Regions from separate parts of the Mammaliicoccus sp. D-M19 genome, predicted to be linked through region 3. Evidence: riboswitches for the same ligand, from Rfam matches in the RefSeq annotation. Region 3 holds a riboswitch; each other region holds the start of a gene.
What was found. A riboswitch is a leader RNA that binds a small molecule or an ion and turns the genes downstream of it on or off. The one in region 3 is predicted to bind S-adenosylmethionine.
Positions count from the first base shown of each region.

Region 1: it holds a riboswitch for S-adenosylmethionine, as region 3 does, so the genes downstream of both, LQ675_RS08430 (M20 family metallopeptidase) here and LQ675_RS04055 (hypothetical protein) in region 3, are expected to answer to the same signal.
Region 2: it holds a riboswitch for S-adenosylmethionine, as region 3 does, so the genes downstream of both, LQ675_RS13910 (MetQ/NlpA family ABC transporter substrate-binding protein) here and LQ675_RS04055 (hypothetical protein) in region 3, are expected to answer to the same signal.

Region 1 is NZ_JAJNHW010000003.1:67,123-70,772, reverse strand. Features, by position in the region: gene LQ675_RS08440 (S-ribosylhomocysteine lyase) at 447-914, opposite strand; gene LQ675_RS08435 (GrpB family protein) at 1,052-1,594, shown strand; SAM riboswitch class I at 1,638-1,737, shown strand; gene LQ675_RS08430 (M20 family metallopeptidase) at 1,797-2,984, shown strand; gene ldmS (L-aspartate--L-methionine ligase LdmS) at 2,981-3,650, shown strand, end outside.
Region 2 is NZ_JAJNHW010000010.1:73,486-77,135, forward strand. Features, by position in the region: gene LQ675_RS13905 (MerR family transcriptional regulator) at 69-779, shown strand; SAM riboswitch class I at 1,296-1,401, shown strand; gene LQ675_RS13910 (MetQ/NlpA family ABC transporter substrate-binding protein) at 1,484-2,302, shown strand; gene LQ675_RS13915 (pyruvate MFS transporter) at 2,499-3,650, shown strand, end outside.
Region 3 is NZ_JAJNHW010000001.1:780,989-784,638, forward strand. Features, by position in the region: gene efeO (iron uptake system protein EfeO) at 1-450, opposite strand, end outside; gene LQ675_RS04050 (PepSY domain-containing protein) at 690-1,319, opposite strand; SAM riboswitch class I at 1,451-1,550, shown strand; gene LQ675_RS04055 (hypothetical protein) at 1,625-1,843, shown strand; gene LQ675_RS04060 (NAD(P)/FAD-dependent oxidoreductase) at 1,886-2,776, opposite strand; gene LQ675_RS04065 (RrF2 family transcriptional regulator) at 2,848-3,228, opposite strand; gene LQ675_RS04070 (ABC transporter ATP-binding protein) at 3,353-3,650, opposite strand, start outside.

The DNA.
Region 1 (3,650 bases), on a different contig from region 3:
ATGGATTAGTTGAATATAATGTTGGGGAGTTGGGTGTCGTTATTAGCAGTTTTGGCTGAAGGTGCAAATACTGGTGTCATTAGAAGTAAGTTTGGTGAGAAGTGCAAATAGTGATGCCGTTATTAGCAGTTTTGGTAAGAAGTGCAAATACTGGTGTCGTTATTAGCAGTTTTGGTAAGAAGTGCAAATACTGCTGTCGTTATTAGCAGTTTTGGCTAGAAGTGCAAATAAGGAGCTCCTTGTTTACAGTTCAGCCGAGATTTGTAACTAAGGCGTTCCATAGTAACACTTCAGCCGAGTTTTGTAACTAACGCTCCCGTTATGAACAAGTTTGGCGAGAAGTGTTCACAACAACTCCGTTATGAACAAGTTTGCTCAGAAGTGTCCGCAACGCACCGACATTTCAACATAAAAAAGCCCAGGACATGAATCCTGGGCTTTCCTCATTAATCTTCTTTAAAGATATTTTTCCAATTATCGCGTTCTGCTAAAAATTCTGTTGCTAATTGTTGTGCGCCTTCTAATGAATGACTTGCTGCCCAACCGCATTGTACTTCGTTACATGCTGGGACTTCTGTTGCTTGTTCTACATCTTTAAGTGTTGCTTCTAATATAGCAAGTACGTCATCATAATCGTCATGATTGATGAATGAAGCATAAAATCCTGTTTGACATCCCATTGGACTTACGTCTACCACTTTATCTGTATGGTTTCTAATGTTCTCAGCCATTAAATGTTCTAGGGAATGTAATGCAGGCATTTCCATATGTTCTTTGTTAGGTTGTTTAAATCGAATATCATATTTATGAATAACATCACCATTTTGTCCTTCTTTGATTCCCGCAAGTCTCACAAATGGTGCGTCTACTATCGTATGATCTAAATTAAAACTTTCAACATTCATTTTTGTCATGAAGATTCCTCCTTTGATTTCGGCATCATTATATCAAGTTAATTTTGAAAAAACAATCAATTCAGATTTCTTTTACTTTCTTTCTATGTTACTTTATAAGATAATATTAATAAATTATTCTGAAATTAGGTGATGAGATGGAGCGATTACGTGTAGTCCCATACGACAGTATATGGCAACACCTTTTTCTTGAAGAGAAAAAATATTTACAGTCGTTATTGAAAGAACATAGTATCAGCATTGAACATATAGGATCAACGGCTATTCCTGGATTATCTGCGAAGCCGATTATAGATATATTAATAGTTGTAAAAGATAGTAAATCGATTGATGAATTTACACATGAATTATCAGGTTTAGGATATGAATCTAAAGGAGAACGTGGTGTTATCGGTAATCGATATTTCAAAAAATATGATCAATACGGTGCAGTTTCTCACCATTTACATATTTATGATGAAGGTAGCCCACATATTTTAAGATTATTATCCTTTAGGGATTATTTAAGAACATTCAATGGTGAAAGAGAAAGATATAGTCGACTAAAGCACGACTTAGTGATTGAATTTCCTGATGACAGTGAACAGTACTATAAAGGCAAAGACAGCATGATTAAAGAATTTGAGAAAAAAGCAGAAAAATGGTACTTAAATTCCAATGATATTGCAACAAATCATTGACATATCCGAGTTAGACAGTTAGAATTAAATTCAAATTTCATACGAATTATCAAGAGAGACTGAGGGAAGGGCCCGATGAAGTCCAGCAACCTCCCATAATGGAAAGGTGCCAATTCCTGCAGTTTGTTACTGGAAGATAAAAGAACGATTGGCGCACTCCTTACAAAGTAGTGCGCTTTTATATTGGAAAGGTGAATCATTAATGAGTAACTTATCGCAAAATATTATTAATTATATAGAACAAAATAGACATTTATATTTATCAATGAGTCATCAAATTCATGAACGTCCTGAGTTAGGTAATGAAGAAGTATTTGCATCACGTTTATTAAGCGACCAATTAAAGAATCATCATTTTAAGATAGAGAAGAATATTGCGAAACATCCGACAGGTTTCATTGCAACGTATGACTCAGGAAAAGAAGGTCCAACTATTGCATATTTAGCAGAATATGATGCATTACCTGGTCTTGGTCATGCGTGTGGTCATAATATTATTGGAACCTCAAGTGTGTTAGCAGGTATCAGTTTGTCTAAAGTGATTGATCAAATCGGTGGCAAAGTTGTCGTGTTAGGTTGTCCTGCTGAAGAAGGAGGTATTAATGGTAGTGCTAAAGCAACTTATGTGAAAGCTGGGATTATCGATAATATTGATATTGCACTAATGGTTCATCCTGGCCATGAGACATACGTGACAGTGCCTTCATTAGCTGTAGATGTATTTGATGTTAAATTCTATGGACGAAGCGCTCATGCCTCTGAAAATGCTTTTGAAGCGGTTAATGCGTTAGATGCTATGTTATCTTTCTTTAATGGCGTGAGCATGTTAAGACAACAAATTAAAAAGACAGATAAAGTACACGGCGTTATATTAAATGGAGGTGAAGCAGCGAATATTATTCCTGATTTTACACATGCACGTTTCTACACACGTGCCACTTCACGTAAAGAATTAGATATCCTTACTGATAAAGTGAGGAAAATAGCTGAAGGTGCAGCTATACAAACAGGTGGTACATACGAATTAAGACCAATCCAAAATGGTGTAAATGAATTCGTGATTAATAAGCCTTTAGACGAATTATTTAGAAAGCACGCTGAACAAGTTGGTGAAGAAGTCATTGATGACGATTTTGGTTTTGGTTCTACAGATACGGGGAATGTAAGTCATATCGTACCGACTATACACCCACACATTAAAATTGGACCATCTAATTTAGTGGGCCATACGAAAGAATTTTGCCAAGCTGCTGCAAGTACAAAGGGCGATAAGGCATTAATTAATGGTGCTAAAATATTGGCCTCAATGGGATTAGAACTTATAGAGAATGTATCCCTTAGAAATGAAATCATTGAGCATCATCAAACATTAAGGGAGAACTTGTTATGAAAAAAGAATATAGGAAACCACTCAATTTAACGTTAAGAGATTTATATGAAGAAGATATTGTATATAATGCGAGACCTTCTTATGAAGATAATCCTTGGTTAAAAGCTGAAGAAGCACAATCTAATTTTTTAACAGCAAGAGAAATGATTATTAGTAACATGCCCATGATCGTTCATGAAGCATGTTTAACAGATAATGTTAAAAGAATTTTAAAGTTAGTAAATGTGGATATTCCGAGCAATATATATACTTTTAAAGATAGAACGCAATATGAACATTTACTACAACAGTTAACTGCTGAAAATAAAAAAATATTCTTCCAATATATACATGGTCAACATTTATGTAAAGATGAAGAATATGCAGTTTATAAACCTAAATTTATAGATTTAAATAATAAATCGAAAATTGAACAATGGACAGGTGGTAAATATTTACCGAAACGAGAAATTGTGAAAGCAGAAGAATTTGAGGCAGCTATTCAAAACTGGGATTTACCATTGGTCATTAAACCGGGAGACGAATTACCTACAGCAGGTGGGTATGGTGTAATGATTTGTTATAATGAAGCGGATTTAAAGAAAGCAACAAATCGAATTAAAGAAGCATCAGATACAAAATACATTATCATCGAACAATTTATCGAAGAAATTGAGAATTATTGTG
Region 2 (3,650 bases), on a different contig from region 3:
TTGATTGTGACGCTACGTCATAAAATAGAATATAAGTATAAAATCTATTAATACGAGGAGTGGTTAGTATGCAAATGACTACAGGACAAGTAGCCAAGGTATGTCATGTAACAGTTCGTACAGTACAGTATTACGATAAGAAAGGAATTGTCAGTCCAAGTGAAACATCAGAAAATAATAGAAGATTATATACAGAAGCGGATTTGAATCAATTAAAGATTGTGTTGATTTTGAAAGATATGAATTTTTCTTTGAAAGAAATTAAAGCTTTGTTGAAATCAAATGAGTCTATCAACACACTCAATGTACTGTTAAGTGAAAAAATCATTGAGCTAGAGGAAAATATTCGAAACGAAAGTGACCAATTGAAACAAATTCAGTTTATTAAAAAGAATATAAGTGAAGAAAGCGAATATCCAGTATCTAATATCTTGAATTTAAAAAATAAATCTAAAAAGCATCAACTAATGAAAAAATTTAGAAGTAAATTTATGTTTGTATCTATGATTGTCGGTATTGGCCAATATACAAGCATTGCCATGGCGATAACAAAGAAAAAATGGAAGCCAGTTATCATCGTTTATCCGTTCGTACTATTGTATGCAGCATTTGCCGTTAAAAAATATTATGCTGTTGTAAGTTACTTATGTCCAAATTGCCAAAATGAATTTAAACCGATTTTCTCAGAATGGTTCAAATCTAATCATACTTATCAAACAAGAAAGCTATTATGTCCACATTGTAATGTAGAAAATTTTTGTATCGAGACACATGAATAATAGTAGAATTCGATTAATAGAGTCGCGTAGTTAAAGAAGGTTTGAGAGATAAGTATAGAAAAATGAGGAAGTCATGGCTTAAGTGGTGAGTAAAGCCAAGAGATGGTGAAAGTCGTGGCTTAAGTGCCGAGTAAAGCCAAGAGATGGTCCAAGTCATGGCTTAAGTATCGAGTAAAGCCAAGAGATGGTGAAAGTCATGGCTTAAGTGCCGAGTAAAGCCAAGAGATGGCCCAAGTCGTGGCTTAAGTACTGAATAAAGCCAAGAGATGGCCCAAGTCATGGCTTAAGTACCGAATAAAGCCAAGAGATGGTCCAAGTCATGGCTTAAATTCTGAGTAAAGCAAAGAGATGGACTAAGTCATGGCTTCATACCTATATTACCCACAACTTTCACCAAACTCACATATCTTAATGCTCTTATCACCGCCATCCAAACCATCCCCTCATTCTCCGGTGTAAAATTTTAAATTGACTAATCTTGAGTACGATGATAGGATTAATAAAAATAATAAAAGACTCTTATCAAGAGTGGCTGAGGGATGTGCCCTATGAAGCCCAGCAACCTTCTATTTGGAAAGGTGCTAATTCACATAAAGTTTGTCTAAACTTTTGAAGATGAGAGGAGGTTTATCTAACTTTCTCTAATTTTTTTAGGGAAAGTTTTTTTATTTTAAATTTTATTTTGGAAAGAGGCGTGTATACATATGAAGAAACTCGTAAAGTTCGTTAGTTTTATCGGTATTATTTTATTATTAGCTGCGTGTGGGAAATCTAGTGGAAGTGAAAATACAAAGATTACGGTAGCAGCTTCTCCGGCTCCGCATGGCGATGTGGTTGAACATGCGAAGGAAAAAATGAAAGAAAAAGGTTATGACTTAGAAGTTAAAACAGTAAATGACTATAAAGTGCCAAACAAATTATTGGATAAAGGTGATGTCGATGCAAATCTATTTCAACATGTGCCTTACTTAAAAGCTGAAAAAGCAACACATGGATATAAAATTGAAGAGGTAGGAAAAGTTTTCACAACGCCAATGGGTGTTTATAGTAAAAAACATAAAGATTTGAAACACTTACCTGATGGCGCAACAATTTATGTGTCTAACAACCCAGCAGAAGAAGGAAGATTTTTATCATTCTTTGTTAATGAAGGATTGATCAAAATAGATCCAAAGGTGAAAATTGAAGATGCTAAATTTGATGATATTATAGAAAATAAAAAGAATTTGAACTTTAATAACAAACAAGGTGCAGAATTTTTACCTAAAACATATAACAGTGGTGAAGGTGATTTAGTGATTATGAATTCAAACTATGCAATTGATAATGGACTGAATCCAGTAAAAGATTCGATAGCAATTGAAGATAAATCATCACCATTTGCGAATATATTAGCTGTAAAAGAAGGTCATAAAAATGATAAGAAATTCCAAGAACTTCTGAAAGTACTTCAGTCTAAAGAAATGAAGAAATATATTAAAGATGAATATGGTGATAATGTTATTCCATATGAAAAAGAATAATACATGAGCCCAGGCATATGTCTGGGTTTTAATTTTATATATTTGTGTATTTATTCACAATGAAATAATATTATAAATCTTTAAAATTTATGTTGTAAGCGTTTCCTATTTGTGCTATATTCAACTTATTAATAAATAGAGTCATCATATGACCGCATGAATTTGAAGGGAAATTAATTAAGAAAGTTGGATATTTATGAAAGAAAAAAGAACTAATATAAGATGGTTTTTTGCAATTGCATTCTTTATTATAGGAATTATCGCATATATGGATCGTTCAAACATCTCTATTATCGCCGGACCTATGATGGAAGATTTAAATATGAGTAAAGCTCAATTCGGGCTATTAGCATCATTCTTCTCACTTGGTTATGCTTTAATGCAAGTACCTTCAGGAATATTAGCTGAAAAGTTTGGTCCTAAGAAAATGTTAACAATCGCATTATTATGGTGGAGTGCTTTCACAATTCTTACAGGTATTGTGAAAAACCATGGCTTACTATACTTTGTACGATTCTTATTTGGTGTAGGTGAAGCGCCTATGTATCCATCAAATGCTGTATTTAATAGTTACTGGTTTAATAAGAATGAAAAAGGTCGTGCATCTTCTGCATTATTAGCAGGTTCATACTTCGGTCCAGTAATTGCACCAATAGTTACAATCGCAATTATGAACGCGTTTGGTTGGCAAGCAGTATTCTATATTTTCGGTTTAGTTGGCATATTAATTGCAATCTTATGGGTGATTATCGCTAAAGATTTACCAGAACAACATAAAATGGTTAATGAAGCAGAAAAAAGATTTATTATGGAAACACGTGACGTTGTAAATACAGGTAAAACAACTGCACCTTGGAATGTATTCTTCAAACGTTTCAGTTTCTATGCAATTGCTGCACAATATTTCGTTGTACAATTTGTTATCACATTATTTTTAATTTGGTTACCTACATATATTCACGAAGAATATCATGTGGAATTTAAAGAAATGGGCTTTATCGCTGGTGCACCTTGGTTAGCAATGTTTATATTGATTATGCTAGGTGGTACAATTTCAGATAAAATTTTATCTACAGGTAAATCTAAATTTGTTGCACGTGGTGTAATCGCAATTACTGGATTTGTAGTATTCTGTATATCACTATACTTTGCGTTAGCTACAGATAACTTATATATGAATATTTTCTGGTTATCTTTATGTCTTGGTGGTGTAGGTTTATCAATGGGCATGAGCTGGGCAACTGCTACAGATTTAGGACGTAACTTCTCAGGTACAGTTTCAGGTTGGATGAATTTATGGGGTAATATTGGTGCATTATTAAGTCCAATCTTAGCTGGTTTATTAGCA
Region 3 (3,650 bases):
TTGATCAGCAACTGGTGCCATATCTTTAGTAGTATTATCTTCCCATAGTGCTTTTTCAATTTTGTGATAACCTGACCATTCGTCTTCTTTATTTTCTTCTTTCATATCTGCTAAACGTGCATCAATTTTCGGATCTAAATCACCGAAACTTTCAGCAACTGGCTCAGATCTTTCATAGTACATACGAGCTGTAGGATAAATTTCTTTCGCTTTTTCGATATCGTCTGCTTTAACCGCTTCAACGAATTTTTCAGTATCCGCTAAGAATTTATCCAATTGTTCAGTTGTAAAATCTTTATAAGCTTTTGTTTCTTTTGAGAAATCCGCTTTTTCAGACTTTTTCGTTTCCTTTGTTTCTTTTTTATCTTCATTTTCTTTCTTATCAGCGCTATTCCCACACGCTGTTAAAATTAAAGTACTTGCTAATAAAGTTGTTGCTAACTTTTTCATCATAACACTCCCCATCTAATTGATTATCATTATCATCTTTAATTTATGCCTATAATGTGTAATAGTCAATAAAAATTTTATAGAATTCATGAAAAATACAAATATAAGTCTGTACTTATAGTATTTAGAAACCTTAATTTTTTTAGGATTTCTTTGAAATCATTAATTGAGAATGATAATCATTAAGAGAGCACAAAAAAACATAGGATAAAATGAATTATCCTATGCCTATTAATATATTAATCTGTTTCTTGTTCGAGAATTTCTTTAGATTTAGCATCAATTGTAAATTCTGTTGATTCTTTATTACCTTCTTTTAATTCAATAGAATAAACAAGTTTTCCGTTATCTTCACTTAGTGACCATTCTTTTATATCACCTTTAGCTTTGTCTTGTGCTACTTTGAGTGCATCTTCAAATTTAGCGACATCTGATAATTTGAATGTTTGGTCATTATCATCACTATCTTCTTGTTCTTTTTCAACATTCGTAACAGATTTATCATCTGCATTTATCAGTACTTTATTTTCATTTGTTCCATCAACTAATTCAACTTTATAACTCCAATCACCTGTTTCTTTTTCAAACGATAAATCTTTAAGTTCACCTTTTGATTCTTTTTGTGCAGCTTTTACAGCATCTTCTGGAGAGACTTTAACGTCTTCCCATTTAACTGTATTTTCAGTTGCTTTGTCAGAACTTTGATCATCATCTGTGTTTTGATCGTCGTTACTATTTTCTTTAGTTGTTTGTTCAGTTTTTTCATCATTTTGATTATCTTTTTTATCATTGTTATCATCGTCACTATTACCACATGCTGCTAACACGATACCTGCTGACAATAATAAAGAAAGCATTTTATACTTCATATTCTATTCCTCCTATGCTTCATATTCATTTAATATATAGACCATCTCAAACTTTTTAAACATTTAACTTTTTAAAATTAGACAAAATACAATTAATTCGTTATGATTAAGAAACAATAAAATAGCTCGTAGTCTTATTAAGAGTAGGCGGAGGGAATTGGCCCGATGAAACCTCAGCAACAGGCGTATGTACTGTGCTAAATCCAACAAGTTTAACTTGAAAGATAAGAAGATTCTCTAAACAGCTCTTCTTAATCTTAAGATGAGCTGTTTTATTGTAACTATTAAATTAGGAGGCAATAAGTATGAGAACAAGAGACGATATTTTATCAGAACTATTAGAATTAAAGGCAAATCCACCAAAAAGCTTTTCAGGCTCAATAGCTAAGACCCAGAAGAAGAACTCATTAATCCAAGAGTTATGCAGAGTTGAGAACACAATACTTCAACCAACTTCAGATTCTGAACATCAAAATGTTCAATTCGGTGACTTTGAAATTAATATTAAAATAACTAAAAAATAAGCAAAAAAGGAGTAGGACTATATTTTTCGTCCTACTCCTTTTTTATGATTCCATAATGATTTGCATTGCTACAAATTTTGCGACTTGATTACCATTTGCTGCTGCGTCTATAAGTTGAGATGCCATGAAATCTTTACTCTCTCCTGCTACAAACAATCCTGGTACAGATGATTCACCTAACTCGTTTATTTTTATTTTTCCGTTGTCTTCTCTTTCAATATTGAGCCCTTTTAAAAATTCAAAATCAGTATCCCACTTTACACCAATGATTGCACCGCTTCTATTGATTCGTTCACCATTTTTAAAGATAACTTCATTAATTTGTCCTTTATGATGTTTAAATTCAGCTACTTCGCTTTCTACTAATGTGATATGTTTACTTTCAATAAACGCTTTATCTTCTTCAGTTAATAATGAAAAATCACGACTACTTATAACGATATCGTCTGTCCAATTGTTAATAAGCATCGCCATATGTTTCACATGTTCAGGTTGAACAGCTACAAGTAATGGTTTATGTCTCAATTCATATCCATCACACCATGGACAATAAAAGACAGATTTGCCATAACTTTCTTTTAAACCTTCAATTTCTGGTAATGTTTCTCGCAATCCTGTACATACCATAATTTTTTTAGCTTTATATTGTTGATTGGCTGTTTCAACAATAAAATAATGCTCTTCTTTCAATATGTTTAACACCGTGTCATTGATACGTGTTACATCATCATATTGATCAACATCATGTTCTCCTTTAGCTCTCAATTCTTCTGGTCTTACACCGTCTTGTGTTAAAAATGCATGTGAATGCTGTGTCACTTTATTTCTCGCATTATTATTGTCTATCATTAATGTCTTCTTTAAAGCTCTTCCTAACGTGAGTGCACTCGCTAATCCTGCTGGCCCTCCACCTATTACGATACAATCAAACATGGTATTTCCACCTTTCATAACTATTATAGAGTCGTAATATCTATAATTTATAGATAAAAAAAAGATTTAACTTACATTAAATCTTTTAAAGTTTTATTTTTCAAAGCTTGCGTCATTTCATCTTCAGCTGAAGTTAATATCGCTTGTATTTTACATTCAGGACCGTGATCAAAACTATCTTCAAGCGTACTTTGATGACCATCAATTGCTGTAATAATATCATAGACAGTTATGTCTTCCCAATTATTAACTAAGTAATAACCACCTTTTGCACCAGATGCAGATTTAATAACACCTGCTTTTACTAATTGCGTTAATATTTTAGATAAATATGTTACAGATACATTTAACGTTTCAGATAAACTTTTAACATTGATGGGTTGTTGATCTCTTTTAGCAATTAAATATGCCAATGCATGTAACCCATAATCTGATCCTTTAGAAATCTTCATGTTACACCTCTTAATCATAGATATTACCACTCTATAATAACAGCTTTGAAATGAAAGTCTATTATTTAGCTCAAAATATAAAAATGCAGAGACCTTTTTCTTCAAAAAGATCTCTGGCAAAATGTTAAAATTCATCAATTTGTTCAAACTGTGACATGTATAAATCTTTGTATTTACCACCTTTATCCATGAGTTCATCATGACTGCCCATTTCTTGAATTTGACCTTGTTCGATATATACAATTCTATCGACATGTCTAATTGTACTCAGTCTATGTGCAATAATCAGTGAAGTTCGACCACGTGATAAATTCTTAAATGCTGATTGTATTTTATTTTCTGTTTCAACATCTAAAGCACTTGTTGCTTCATCAAGAATAATAATTGGCGGATTCTTCAAGAACATCCTCGCAATTGAAATA